3 regions of the Halomonas profundus genome follow, and region 1 is predicted to be linked to each of the others. Evidence: predicted binding sites of a transcription regulator. Region 1 holds the regulator's gene; each other region holds the start of a gene.
What was found. Region 1 encodes sigma-54, which starts transcription at its own class of promoters, with help from an activator protein. Its sites were predicted from a motif close to TGGCACNNNNNTTGCTNT; they were not measured.

Region 1 (4,183 bases):
ACCTACCCGACCTAGCGGCTATCAAACGTTGCGGCGTCGGCATTACCGTGCCAAACGCGCCGGACTATATGCATACCCACGCCGACTGGACTACCGAACGCCTGGGTGGCCACGGTGCCGTACGTGAGATCTGCGATACGCTGCTTGAATCTCAAGGACACTGGGGCGCGGTGCTCGACACCTATCTGCACGGCCGCACGTAAATGTTTAAACGCTTTAAAGTACGCCTCTGGTTAGCCGGGCTAGTCATCGCGCTGGGGATTCTGCTGGTATGGCTTGACCCCCGCGGGCCTCAAGACACCAGCATCGATCCCGAAGCACAGGCTCAGGAACCTGGCCACGTGCTGGAAAATGCCGAGATTACCCTATTCGGGGATAACGGCAGTGTCATGCAGTCGCTAAAAACACCGCGCCTTATCCATACCCCGCAGCGCAGCGAAACCTGGACGGAAGAGCCCGAGGCAGTACTGTATGACAGCGAAAACCGTCAGTGGCTGGCCAGCGCCGCTGTAGGCACGCTCAACACCGCTACCCAAGCCCTGCTGCTGTCAGGTTCGGCTCGGCTGTTTGCACCAGATGAAGGCTGGCAGCTAGATACCGAGCTACTGCACTATGATGGCCTCGAGCAGCATGCATGGAGTGACACACCGGTATTGATGCAGCAACCGCCACAGCAAATGAGCGCTTCACATATGGACGTTTGGCTTAACACCAGCCAGGTTCGCTTAACGGATAATGTGCGCGGCACGCACCCCCCGGCCACACAACGCTAATAGGAACCGCCATGAAAGCCATGATTTCCCCAGCCCTGCTCTACACTGCACTGTTCGGTTTAGCGATACCTTTATCAGTGTTAGCCCAAACCAACTCATCTTCCCAACAAGCCCCAGTGGAAGTGGAAGCCGACCGTTTAGATCTTGATCAGCGGGCAGGCACAGCTGTTTATACTGGGGATGTGGACATTCGCCAAGGCGAAATGCAGCTGCGCGGCGAGCGGGTAGAGATCGAACGCAACGACGCGGGCGAACTCTCGACAGCCACCGCTACCGGTGAGCGCGCCTACTTGCGCCATCAAGGCGAAGGGCAAGAAGGCCCCACGGAAGGCTGGGCGCGGCGGATTATTTATCACGTCGCCGAGCGTCGCGTAGAGCTGATCGACCAAGCCGAACTGACCCAGCAAGAGGACACCTTTAGTGGCGGTCGCCTTGAGTATTTTATTGACCGAGAAGTGATTCAAGCGCGCTCTGACGTTGATGGCAGCGAGCCCCAGCGCATACGCATGACCCTTCAGCCTGAACAATAGGGAGCCTAGCTGTGGCCACTGCTGACACTGCGCCGATCAAAACCCTTTATGCCCACCACCTGGCTAAAAGCTACAAACGCCGCCGAGTGGTCAAAGACATCAATCTAGAGATATCCCAAGGCAGTGTCGTTGGCCTTTTGGGCCCCAACGGCGCGGGCAAAACCACCTCATTTTATATGATTGTTGGGCTGGTCAAATCCGACGCTGGCAAGGTGGGTATCGACGATGTGGATTTAACGCGCGCCCCCATGCACGAGCGCGCAGCCGCGGGGATTGGCTATCTACCTCAAGAGGCGTCTATTTTCCGCAAACTCTCGGTTGCCGAGAATATTATGGCGATACTCGAGACCCGCAAAGAGCTTAACCGCAGCGATCGCGAACAGCGCCTGGAAGCGCTACTCGAAGACTTCCATATCACCCATATTCGCGACAACCTGGGCATGAGCCTTTCGGGCGGCGAGCGCAGGCGTGTAGAAATAGCCCGCTCGCTAGCCACAGAGCCCGCTTTTATTCTGCTCGATGAGCCTTTTGCGGGCGTTGACCCCATCTCGGTAGGTGAGATTAAAACCATCATTCGTGCACTGAAACAGCGCCATATCGGCGTGCTGATCACCGATCACAACGTGCGTGAAACACTAGACATTTGCGATATCGCCTATATCGTCGGCGATGGGCAAATCATCGCCAGTGGCTCGCCCGCCTCGATTCTCACCAACCAAAAAGTAAGGGATGTGTATTTGGGCGCCGATTTTCGCCTGTAATGTTTTTGCCTTAATCGCCCCTAAATAGCGCTTTAAAACAACTTTACGACCAATGGCATGCTTATTGCACTTGCGCCAAGCACTCACTCGCACTAGGGTGGAGCATTCTGATTAACGAGTGGTTCTCAGATGGTCATGAAAGCTTCTCTCCAACTGCGTATCGGCACACAGCTGACCATGACGCCCCAGTTGCAGCAGGCCATTGCGCTGCTGCAACTCTCTACGCTGGATCTTCGTCAAGAAATTCAGCAGGCCCTCGATGCCAATCCCATGCTGGAGCAGGAAGATGAATTTAGTGAACAGGCTGTCAGCGAGCCTAAGGAAGAAGAGTGGTCAGAGAGCATCCCTACTGAGCTCTCGGTAGATAGCGACTGGTCAGATACCTATCAAGATATGGGAAGCCAGGGGGGCAGCAGCAGCGAAGGCCCCGACTTTGAGCGCCAGGCAGCCGGGCAGAGCCTTCATGGCCACCTGCTGTGGCAACTCGCCATGACCGATTTTAGCGCTCGCGAGCAGCTTGTCGCGGAAAGTTTAATCGACGCGCTAGACGCCAACGGCTACCTGACCCAGCCGCTCAACGACATCCGTGAAGGGCTTCGTGCCCAGGGCATTGACGGGCTAAGCCAACGCGAAGTGGAAACCATTCTACTCAAGCTCCAGCAGTTTGAGCCGACCGGCATATTTGCCCGTGACTTGCGTGAATGCTTGATGCTGCAGCTCGCCGCTCTCCCCGATAATACGCCACTGCTGGTTCCCGCCCGCCGCTTGGTGCGGCAGTTTCTCGAAGCGCTTGGCAAAGACGATATGCGTCTGCTGAAACGCCGTCTAGGGCTCGACGACGAACAGCTGGCCGATGTCATCCTGCTTATTCGCAGCCTAGACCCACGCCCAGGCAGCGCCTACGGCGACACCGATGACAGCTATGTCACCCCCGATCTAGTCGTCCGCCACGATAATGAAGGCTGGCATTTAGAGCTCAACCCCGAGGCCCTGCCACGGCTGCGCATTCAGCCCGACTACGCCAGCTTGATTAAGCGTGCGGATAAAAGCGATGACAACCAGTTTCTCAAAGAGCACTTGCAGGAAGCGCGCTGGTTGATCAAGAGCCTCTCTAGCCGAAACGATACGCTGCTGCGTGTTGGTCGCGAAATCATTACCCGCCAGATTGGCTTTTTAGAGCACGGCGAAGAAGCCATGAAACCACTGATACTGGCCGACATTGCCGAAGCCGTGGAGATGCACGAGTCGACTATTTCACGGGTAACGACGCAAAAATATATCCATACACCCCGTGGTGTGTTTGAACTCAAATACTTTTTCTCAAGCCAGGTGAGCGGTCAAGATGGCGACAGCCACTCCAGCACCGCCATCCGTGCACGACTCAAGAAACTGATTCAAGAGGAGCCGCCCGGCAAGCCGCTTTCAGACAGCCGCTTAGTGACGCTATTAGGCGAAGGAGGGATTCAAGTGGCGCGTCGTACGGTGGCGAAATACCGTGAAGCCATGGGCATTCCCTCTTCCAGTGAACGGCGTCGTTTGCGCTAACTTCGTTAACGTTTCAGGGAAACTCTCGACAAGGGCTTTGCAACGCGGCAAAAAGGGTTACAATCGAAGTACAGTCCGATGGATAAGGAGCACGTCAATGCAAGTAAATATCACTGGTCATCACGTAGAACTGACTGACGCCTTGCGTGACTATGTCAACGAGAAGCTTGAGCGTGTAGAGCGCCATTACGACAATATAACTACGGTGCAAGTCACCTTATCAGTGGAGAAAGAGCGCCAGCAGGCCGCCTGTACGCTGCACGCCGCAGGTGCTGACTTACATGCGGAAGCCCTAGACAGTGATATGTACGCCGCTATCGACGCACTAGCGGACAAAATCGACCGTCAACTCGTTAAACACAAGGAAAAAGCACAAGCTCGCGCCCAAGGCGCCGGTGTGCGTTAATTCAATGACGTTGGAAACCATACTCCCCCCGGAACGCGTTCTGTTCGACGTCCCCGGGGGCAGCAAAAAAAGGGTGCTGGAGTTTTACAGCACCTTTATCGCCCAAAATATCCCCAGCCTGGACAGCCAAGAAGTGTTTAGCCGTTTAATCGGCCGCGAGCGCTTAGG
Region 2 (4,183 bases), 570 kb from region 1:
ATTGAGTCGAAAATAGAGGTCTTCGCGAAAGTGGCCCGCATCGATCATGTCGCGCAGTTCGCGATTGGTGGCGGCAATCACCCGCACATCCACTTCGCGGGTACGGTTATCGCCTACGCGCTCAAACTGCTGATCCTGTAGCACCCGCAACAGCTTACTCTGCAGCTCCAGGGGGATTTCACCGACTTCATCCAAAAATAACGTGCCGCCGTGGGCAAGCTCAAAACGCCCTGGGCGATCCTGCACCGCGCCGGTAAAGGCCCCTTTTACATGGCCAAAAAACTCGCTCTCAAACAGATCGCGGGGAATAGCCGCACAGTTCACGCGGATCAGCGGTCGATCACTGCGTGTACTCCCCGCATGGATGGCGCGGGCAATCAGCTCTTTACCGGTGCCCGACTCGCCGCTAATCAACACGTTGGCGCTGGTGGGCGCAACCAGCTCAATCTGCTGAATCAGCTTGGCCACTGCCGGACTATTGCCGACAATATCGCGATGGTTTAGCTCCGCTTTTATCTCTTCCTGGAGGTACTCATTTTCCAGTTCGAGGCGCTGCTTGAGTGACTCCACCTCAGCAAGGGCATCACGCAACTGCTGCTCAGCGCGCTTGCGCTCACGAATATCACGAAACAGCACCACCGCGCCGACCAAACGCCCCATTTCAAAAATCGGTGTACTCGTGTACTCAACGGGAATCGCCTCACCATTTTTGTGCCAGAACACCTCGTTATCGACGTGATGCACCTGGCCGTCGCTAAACGAGGCGTGAATAGGGCACTGCTGCACCGGGAAGTGGCTGCCATCGACGTGGGTGTGGTGGAACATCAGGTGAGCGTCGTGGCCCACCATATCCTCGGTACTCCAGCCCAGAATTCGCTCGGCGGCAGGATTAACGAAGGTTGTTTTGCCTTCGGCATCCAGCCCGTAAATCCCCTCGCCCGCTGCGCCAAGAATTAGTTGGTTCTGCTTTTCAATCCGCTCGAATACCTGCTCGACCCGCTGCCAACCCACTTCACCCTGGCGGTGCTGGCGGCCTAATTCCGCTTTTGCTCGCCGCTGCTCAGCTTTATTGCGGTCTATCAGCGTCAGTAACAGCTGTGCAGAGTCGTCGATACGCTGAGCATAAACCTCAACTCGATACGGCTGGCGCAGCATATCTAACATCACCAGATCATCCGACCAGGCCGCTTTGTGTGTTAGCGCTTCATCGGTGAAGCTCACCCACAGTGGCAGCGAAGCACCCAACCGATGGCTAAACGGTGCCTCCAAAGGCATTGCTTCATCAATATTGAGCATCGCGCAAGCGGCATGATTCGCAGCGAGCAGTTGGTCGGCAAACGGATCGACCAACATCATCGCCAGAGGCGAAAAGCCACCCATCAAAGCAAAAACATGATGACGTTCAGGCTCATCCATTAGTGTCGGTCTCAAATGAGTTGCTCCATCACCATTCAATTACCGCGCCAGTTACGACATTTCGTCACTAAAACAACGAAATATCGTAATTTACGATATTTCGTAACACCTTAAACGCTCCAAAAACATCCTCTAAAAAATAAATTAATCCATTCAAAACAAAATATTAGAAATCATATGCGCGAGTTGGCACACAAATAGCACTGGATGGGTGGATAGTGCGATAGCGCCACACGCTTAATCTCTTTTGCACCAGGACGGCGCAGCCATCGGTTTTATTGCTCCTATTTATTGCTCCTATCAGGAAACACTAAAACTCTTGGGTTAGGCGTTAATTAACCGAAATGACACAGGAGACATATTTATGTCTTATCTAATGCCCAGTGAATTTGTCACCAAGTTGGTGGATCAGGGTGAGTCAAAAGTCTATATGGGCACCCGGGATACGCTTATCCGCGCCTTTATGGCGGGAGCGACCCTGGCGTTGGCGGTTATTTTTGCCATCACCATCGCGACGCAAACCGGCCACTTTTTGATTGGGGCACTGCTCTTCCCCGTGGGCTTTGTGATGCTCTACCTGATGGGCTATGACCTGCTCACCGGGGTTTTTATGCTGGTGCCAATTGCATGGCTCGACAAAAGACCCGGAGTGACACTGCCGCGCATGCTGAAGTGCTGGGCTCTGGTAGGGCTTGGCAACCTTGGGGGCGCCCTATTTATCGCCACCTTCGGCTACCTGAATTTCACCATGGGCGGCACAGAGGAGATCAACGCTGTCGGCCAAACGATGATGGCCGTTGGTGAAAGCCGCACAGTGGGTTATCAGGAGGCGGGGCTTGCCGGTTGGATTGTGCTCTTTCTGAGAGGTATGTTCTGCAACTGGATGGTCTCTATGGGCGTGGTGGGCGCGGCCATCTCCACAACGGTTTCCGGCAAAATCATGGCCATGTGGATGCCGATTATTGTCTTCTTCTACCTTGGTTTTGAGCACTCAGTGGTCAACATGTTTCTGTTCCCGATTGGCCTCATGCTGGGCGCTGACTTCACGCTGTATCAATACATTATGTGGAACGAAATCCCCACGGTACTGGGTAATCTGGTAGGCGGCCTAACCCTGGTTGGCTTGGTTCTCTATACCACCCACGTGCGTACTCAGCCCAAAAAGGTGCTGTCTTGATCACAGCCTAATAGGCCAAAGCCCCCTTTATAGGAGAAACCCTAATGGATAAACTCGAAATGCGTCACACCCTGCTCGCCGCCAAAGCGCGTAAAAAAATGAGCTGGGAAGATATTGGCAAAGCGGTCGGCATGTCGCCGGTATGGGTGGCTTCCGCCTGCTACGGCATGAACAGCGCCAGTCAAGAGGTTGCCGCTAAGCTGTGTGACACCCTTGGCGTGGAGCGCGATGCGGCAGAGGCTTTAGTGGCCTTTCCCACTAAAGCCTGGGATGAAGCGATCCCCCAGGATCCATTTATCTACCGCCTCTATGAAGTCGTCGGTGTGTACGGTGAGACCCTAAAAGACGTGGTGCAGGAGAAATTTGGCGACGGCATTATGAGCGCCATCGATTTCACCATGGAGGTCGACAAAATCGAAGACCCCAAAGGCGACCGGGTACTATTAACTTTGAATGGTAAGTTTTTGCCCTATAAATCTTGGTAAAACCTAAATCCTGGTAACACATAGGTCCTGGTAAGTCAGGCGAAGGACTCAAGCCTCGCCACGCAGCGTTCAACCGCAGAACGATAGCCGGCACCGAACAGCACCAGATGATTCAACAGTGGGTAAAGCTGAAACAGAGCTTCACGCCTCGGCCAACTGGTCGGGGCGTCGCCGTTCCAGTAGGCGTCAAAAAATGCCTCTCCCGGCGAGCCAAATAGCGTCAGCATCGCCACGTCCACTTCCGGGTAGTGGCGATACACTGCCGGATCGATGATCGCCGGCCCTTTTGTAGTGAAGAGTACATTCCCTGACCACAAATCACCGTGCAGCAAGCTGGGCGGTGCACCGGGCAGCCAGCGCTCCAAATCGTGGGCCAAGCGTTCGATACGGCCACGCAGCTCGCTGTCCAATAGCCCACGCTGGTGGCACGCCTCACACAGAGGGAGCAAGCGGCGCTCGCGCTGGAAAGCTCGACCATCGCTGAGCGGGGCATTCGGCTGGGGTGTGCGCCCACAAGCGTTATCCTGATGCCAGCCGTGGACATCGCCAATCACGCTGTGCAAACCGCGCAGCCCTTCACCAAGCGCTGCTTCGCTCTTCTGCCCAGCGGGCACGGTGTCCAATGACTCAATGATCAGCCAGCCTTCTGCCAAACCTAACACCTCTGGCACTACCAGCGATGAACAGGCGCCACGCAACGCACGCAGCCCTTCGGCTTCGCCACGCAGCCGCGCCGTATCGTCGTGTTTAATCACCACCTGCCCCTGACGGGTCTCCAGGCGGTATACAGCAGCAATGTCACCCCCACTGAGCGACTGCAAATCGCCAGCGGGGGTTAATTCGATAGATTCCAACAGTTGGCTCAGGGTGGCATCCATAAGGCTTTCTCCCTGTACCCGAATGTATAACGGCGTCGGGGTTAGGGGCCCTTAACCCCGACGCGCTTAAGCTATGGGCTAGCTTATATTTCAGCCTAACCGCTTATCGATCAGGCTCTCTAACTCAAGCTGGTCGTCGTGGAAGCGGCGGATGCCATCGGCCAGCTTGTCGTTGGCCATGGCATCTTGATTGTGGCCCCAGCGGAAAGCGGCTTCGTTCAATGGCT
Region 3 (4,183 bases), 370 kb from region 1:
CGGTCCGCGCCATGATTCGCTGATGTCGGCCTATCATGAAAGTGATAGCGGTAGCGGTTGGATGATCAGTTATCTCGATATCATGACCTTGTTGGTGGCTCTGTTCGTGGTCATTATCGCCGCTGCAGGGCCGGTTATTCCTCAATTGAACCAGAAGGATAGTGTGAGCGAGGACGCGGGCACATCCTCGCCTACTTTGGGAGTCCCCCTGCCTGAAGCATTGGCCCAGGTAAGCCATGAGCGTGAGAGTGTCGCCCGGTGGAGCAGTGCAGGATTGAACCCCATGGCGATTAGTGCGGCACTTGGCGTGGCAGGGCTGCCCAAGCTGGCCGATCTTCCTCGACGAGTCAGCTTCGGTGTTCCACCGCTTTTGGCAGCACCATTGCCGCCTGCTGAGCCGGTTATTTCCTTACCAAAACTACTGATGCCCGCGGGCAGCGATGATTTTACATCGCCCTTAGCTGACTACATGGTGGTGTTAACCGACCACCCCCCGGCAAATGTACAAGTGGTGAGCGATGAGTCAGTAGCGGGGGCGACTGCGCTAAATCAGGCGCTTTCGGAACGCGTTGAAGAGTCTACCTATTTGCCCGACCTGGAGGGTGTTGAAGTATCGCGGGTGGCTGAGGGGATTAGCCTGCGTGTACAGGATCAACTGCTGTTTCCCTCTGCCACGGCTGAGCTAACCAACGATGGGTCGTCACTAGTGAGCAGTTTGCTCGAGACTATTCAGCGCTACGATGGCGAAGTGTGGGTGGAGGGCCATTCGGATAGCCAGACCATTAGCACCGAGGAGTTCTCATCTAACTGGGCGCTGTCGAGTGCTCGTGCCATTGCCATTGTGGAAGCGCTGGAAGCGGCGGGCGTGGATGCTGAACGCCTTCGCGCAGTCGGCTTGGCAGCAACAAAACCGCTAGAGAGCAACGCCACCGCGGAAGGGCGTGCACGTAATCGGCGGGTTGAGGTGGTGATTCATGTGGAGTAAGGGGCAGTTAATAGAGGAGTAAATAGCTGCTCAGCTATAAGGAAAATGTCATTGCGAGAAGCGCAGCGACGCGGCAATCTGATTTGTCAGTGATAGCTAACCCCGAGATTGCTTCTCTATGTTTGCAATGACGGCAACATGATCGCCACGCTTCGCTCGCGATGACATAAGAGGGGCAATGACATAGAAAAAAGCCCGCCGGGGGAGGCGGGCATTAAAGGGCTTGGCTCACTGCAGTCCACTGGCATCAGGTGAGGGGTGTACAGGATTGTCAGTGGGTACAATATCAGTATAGCTATTTATTAAGCGTTGCCAAGTGCGGTAAAGCTTTTTTTACTTTTTATCATCTTAGTTATCGCTAATGCTTATTCTGAAAGGGGCTGTACAAAGCGCACCGATCTGCTTCATGCACTTTTGTGGTGCGTTTTAACTGCCTCTTTTTGGTGCTTGCAAGTACTCTGATTTATTTATCCCGTCAAATGCCACGTAACCCTCTGTTGAATAGACACTTCTCTGTTCTGGCTTATTAATTGCTATGCTTTACGTAGCAATTAATAGCTGGTCATAGTAGTTAATAGCTGGCCATAGCTATTTAGGCGTTCTAGACACGACGTCTTAACGAAGCGTTAAGGCCGAAGAGAGGTAGTGCTATGCCTGAACCCGCTCGTCTTTCAGCGTCAACCCCTTCGGTTGATCCGGCTCTGCAGCCGCGGCTTGTCTTGACCGATTTAGATGGCTCACTGCTCGACCATCACAGTTATGACTTCAGCCCTGCTGCTCCCTGGCTTGCCCGCTTAAAGCAAATGGGGGTGCCGGTGGTTCCGGTGACCAGTAAAACCCATGCCGAACTGATACCGCTGCGCGAAGCGCTGGGCCTCACGGCAACCCCATTTATTGCTGAAAATGGTGCGGTTATTGGTCTCCCCCCTGGCTGGTGTCATGCACGCTTAGACCGTCCAGGCAGTGGCCGTGATGGTGTTGTTATCAAACATCCTGGTGTGGATATTGGCTTTATACGTGCCCGATTAAAGGTGTGGCGTGAACGCTTGGATATTCGCTTTACCCGCATGGGAGAGATGAGCGTAGCTGAGGTGATGGAGCTTACCGAGCTCGACGCAGTTCGCGCCCGGGATGCTCGGCAGCGGGAAGGTAGCGAACCGTTGTTGTGGGAAGACTCGGCCGCGGCCCTTGAGACGTTTCGCGCCGCTTTAGAGGGGGATGGCTTACAGCTTACTCAAGGTGGACGCTTTTGGCATGTAATGGGGCGCTCCGCCGATAAGGGCAATGCCGTCGAGTGGCTGGTTAAACGCTTCACGGCATTAAGAGGGCGAATGCCTCTTTCATTGGGTTTGGGAGATGGGCCAAACGATATCACCATGCTCGAAGCAGTGGATCAAGCGGTCGTGATACGAGGTTGTCACGACTTAGCCGTAGAACCCCGCAATGCTTCGCTCTATCGCACGTATGCCACAGGGCCAACCGGCTGGGCTGAGGGAGTGGCCTACTGGTGGGGGCGAGATGACCGCCGTTTAGCGACGGCGGAAAAGGGCGATGCCGCTGTCCTCTGAGTACAGTTCTTTGACCCCAGTTCTATGAATCCAGGGAGGTAAGTGAATGAGTGACTTTCATCAAAACGGAATTATTACCGACTTTCACAACCTTACCCGGCGCTCGGTGGAGGCGCTTGAACAAGAGCTGTGCCAGTTTGCTCGACGACGTCCAATGGGGCTGATTCTACCGTCGCTGTTTTCGGAGCTGGAAGGGCCAGCGCTGTCGGCGATCGTCGATGAGCTGGTTAAAGTCCCTTATCTCAACGAGATTGTCATTGGTCTGGATAGAGCCGATCGCGAGCAATTTTTATATGCTCGGGAGTTTTTCTCACGCCTGCCGCAACACACGCGCATCTTATGGAACGATGGCCCACGGCTGCGCGCCCTGGATGCGGAGCTGGAAGAGCACGGTTTAGGCGCTTTAGAGCCTGGGAAAGGGCGCAATGTATGGTATTGCGCAGGCTATATGCTGTCGTCAGGGCGCTCGACGGTGGTAGGGCTTCACGACTGCGATATTTTGACCTATGAGCGTGGGCTGCTTGCGCGCTTGATGTATCCGGTGGCGCACCCCAATTTCAATTACAGCTTCTGCAAAGGTTATTACCCCCGTATTGCCGAGGGTAAACTGAATGGGCGCGTCTCACGGCTGTTAGTCACACCGCTGCTGCGGGCGCTTAAAACTGTCTGTGGGCCGATGCCCTACCTTGATTACCTGGATAGCTTTCGCTACCCACTGTCAGGTGAGTTTGCGATGCGCAGCGAAGTGCTTGAGGGGATTCGTATGCCTGCGGATTGGGGGCTGGAAATTGGCGTTTTGTCGGAGTTACAACGCAACTACTCCCTGCGCCAGCTCTGCCAGGTAGATATTGCCGATGCCTACGACCACAAGCATCAGCCGGTTAGCGAAGATGATCCTGATAGCGGCTTAAACCGCATGAGCCTGGATATTTCAAAAGCGCTCTATCGCAAACTAGCCACCCAGGGGGTTACCTTTAGCAGCGAAGACTTCCGCACGCTTAAAGCTACCTACTACCGCTTTGCGCTGGATTTGATCGAAGCCTACGACCACGATGCGACGATGAACGGCCTAAGCCTTGATCGCCACAGCGAAGAGCAGGCCGTGGAGCTGTTTGCCAGTAACCTGCTCGAAGCGGGCAATCTTTTTATGGATAACCCACGTGAGCGACCCTTTATCCCCAGCTGGAACCGTGTTCAGGCCGCGGTGCCAGATCTGCTCACGCGTATGCACGAAGCGGTAGAGCTGGATAACCAAGGTAAGGTTTAGCGCCTATTCATATGTCATTGCAAGGAGCCTACTCATATGTCATTGCGAGGAGCGCAGCGACGCGGCAATCTCGGTCTGCGGTGGCAGGTAACCCCGAGATTGCTTCACTGCGTTCCCAATGACAACACCGAGATCGCCACGCTTCGCTCGCGATGACACCCATTTGTCATTGCAAGGAGCCTACTCATATGTCATTGCGAGGAGCTCAGCGACGCGGCAATCTCGATCTGCGATGGCAGGTAACCCCGAGATTGCTTCACTGCGCTCGCAATGACAAGACATCAAAAATCGCTGTGCTGGAGGGCTGCACGCGGAGCCGATGACGAGGCGGGTAAATTTGCTTGTGCATGTCCCGTGCTCTGG

Region 2: LMS44_RS06265 (formate/nitrite transporter family protein) is a predicted target of sigma-54. The motif match lies at 1,604-1,621, and genes of this name have one in related genera.
Region 3: LMS44_RS07085 (HAD-IIB family hydrolase) is a predicted target of sigma-54. The motif match lies at 1,505-1,522, and genes of this name have one in related genera.

Annotation. Positions count from the first base shown of each region.
Region 1 is NZ_CP086344.1:1,938,431-1,942,613, reverse strand. Features, by position in the region: gene LMS44_RS08620 (KdsC family phosphatase) at 1-203, shown strand, start outside; gene lptC (LPS export ABC transporter periplasmic protein LptC) at 204-773, shown strand; gene lptA (lipopolysaccharide transport periplasmic protein LptA) at 785-1,303, shown strand; gene lptB (LPS export ABC transporter ATP-binding protein) at 1,315-2,064, shown strand; gene LMS44_RS08600 (RNA polymerase factor sigma-54) at 2,194-3,609, shown strand; gene hpf (ribosome hibernation-promoting factor, HPF/YfiA family) at 3,707-4,015, shown strand; gene LMS44_RS08590 (PTS sugar transporter subunit IIA) at 4,020-4,183, shown strand, end outside.
Region 2 is NZ_CP086344.1:1,368,669-1,372,851, reverse strand. Features, by position in the region: gene LMS44_RS06270 (sigma-54 interaction domain-containing protein) at 1-1,416, opposite strand, end outside; gene LMS44_RS06265 (formate/nitrite transporter family protein) at 1,781-2,593, shown strand; gene cynS (cyanase) at 2,638-3,078, shown strand; gene LMS44_RS06255 (fructosamine kinase family protein) at 3,114-3,956, opposite strand; gene tal (transaldolase) at 4,047-4,183, opposite strand, start outside.
Region 3 is NZ_CP086344.1:1,568,548-1,572,730, forward strand. Features, by position in the region: gene LMS44_RS07080 (OmpA family protein) at 1-985, shown strand, start outside; gene LMS44_RS07085 (HAD-IIB family hydrolase) at 1,636-2,553, shown strand; gene LMS44_RS07090 (glycosyltransferase family protein) at 2,600-3,820, shown strand; gene LMS44_RS07095 (methyl-accepting chemotaxis protein) at 4,102-4,183, opposite strand, start outside.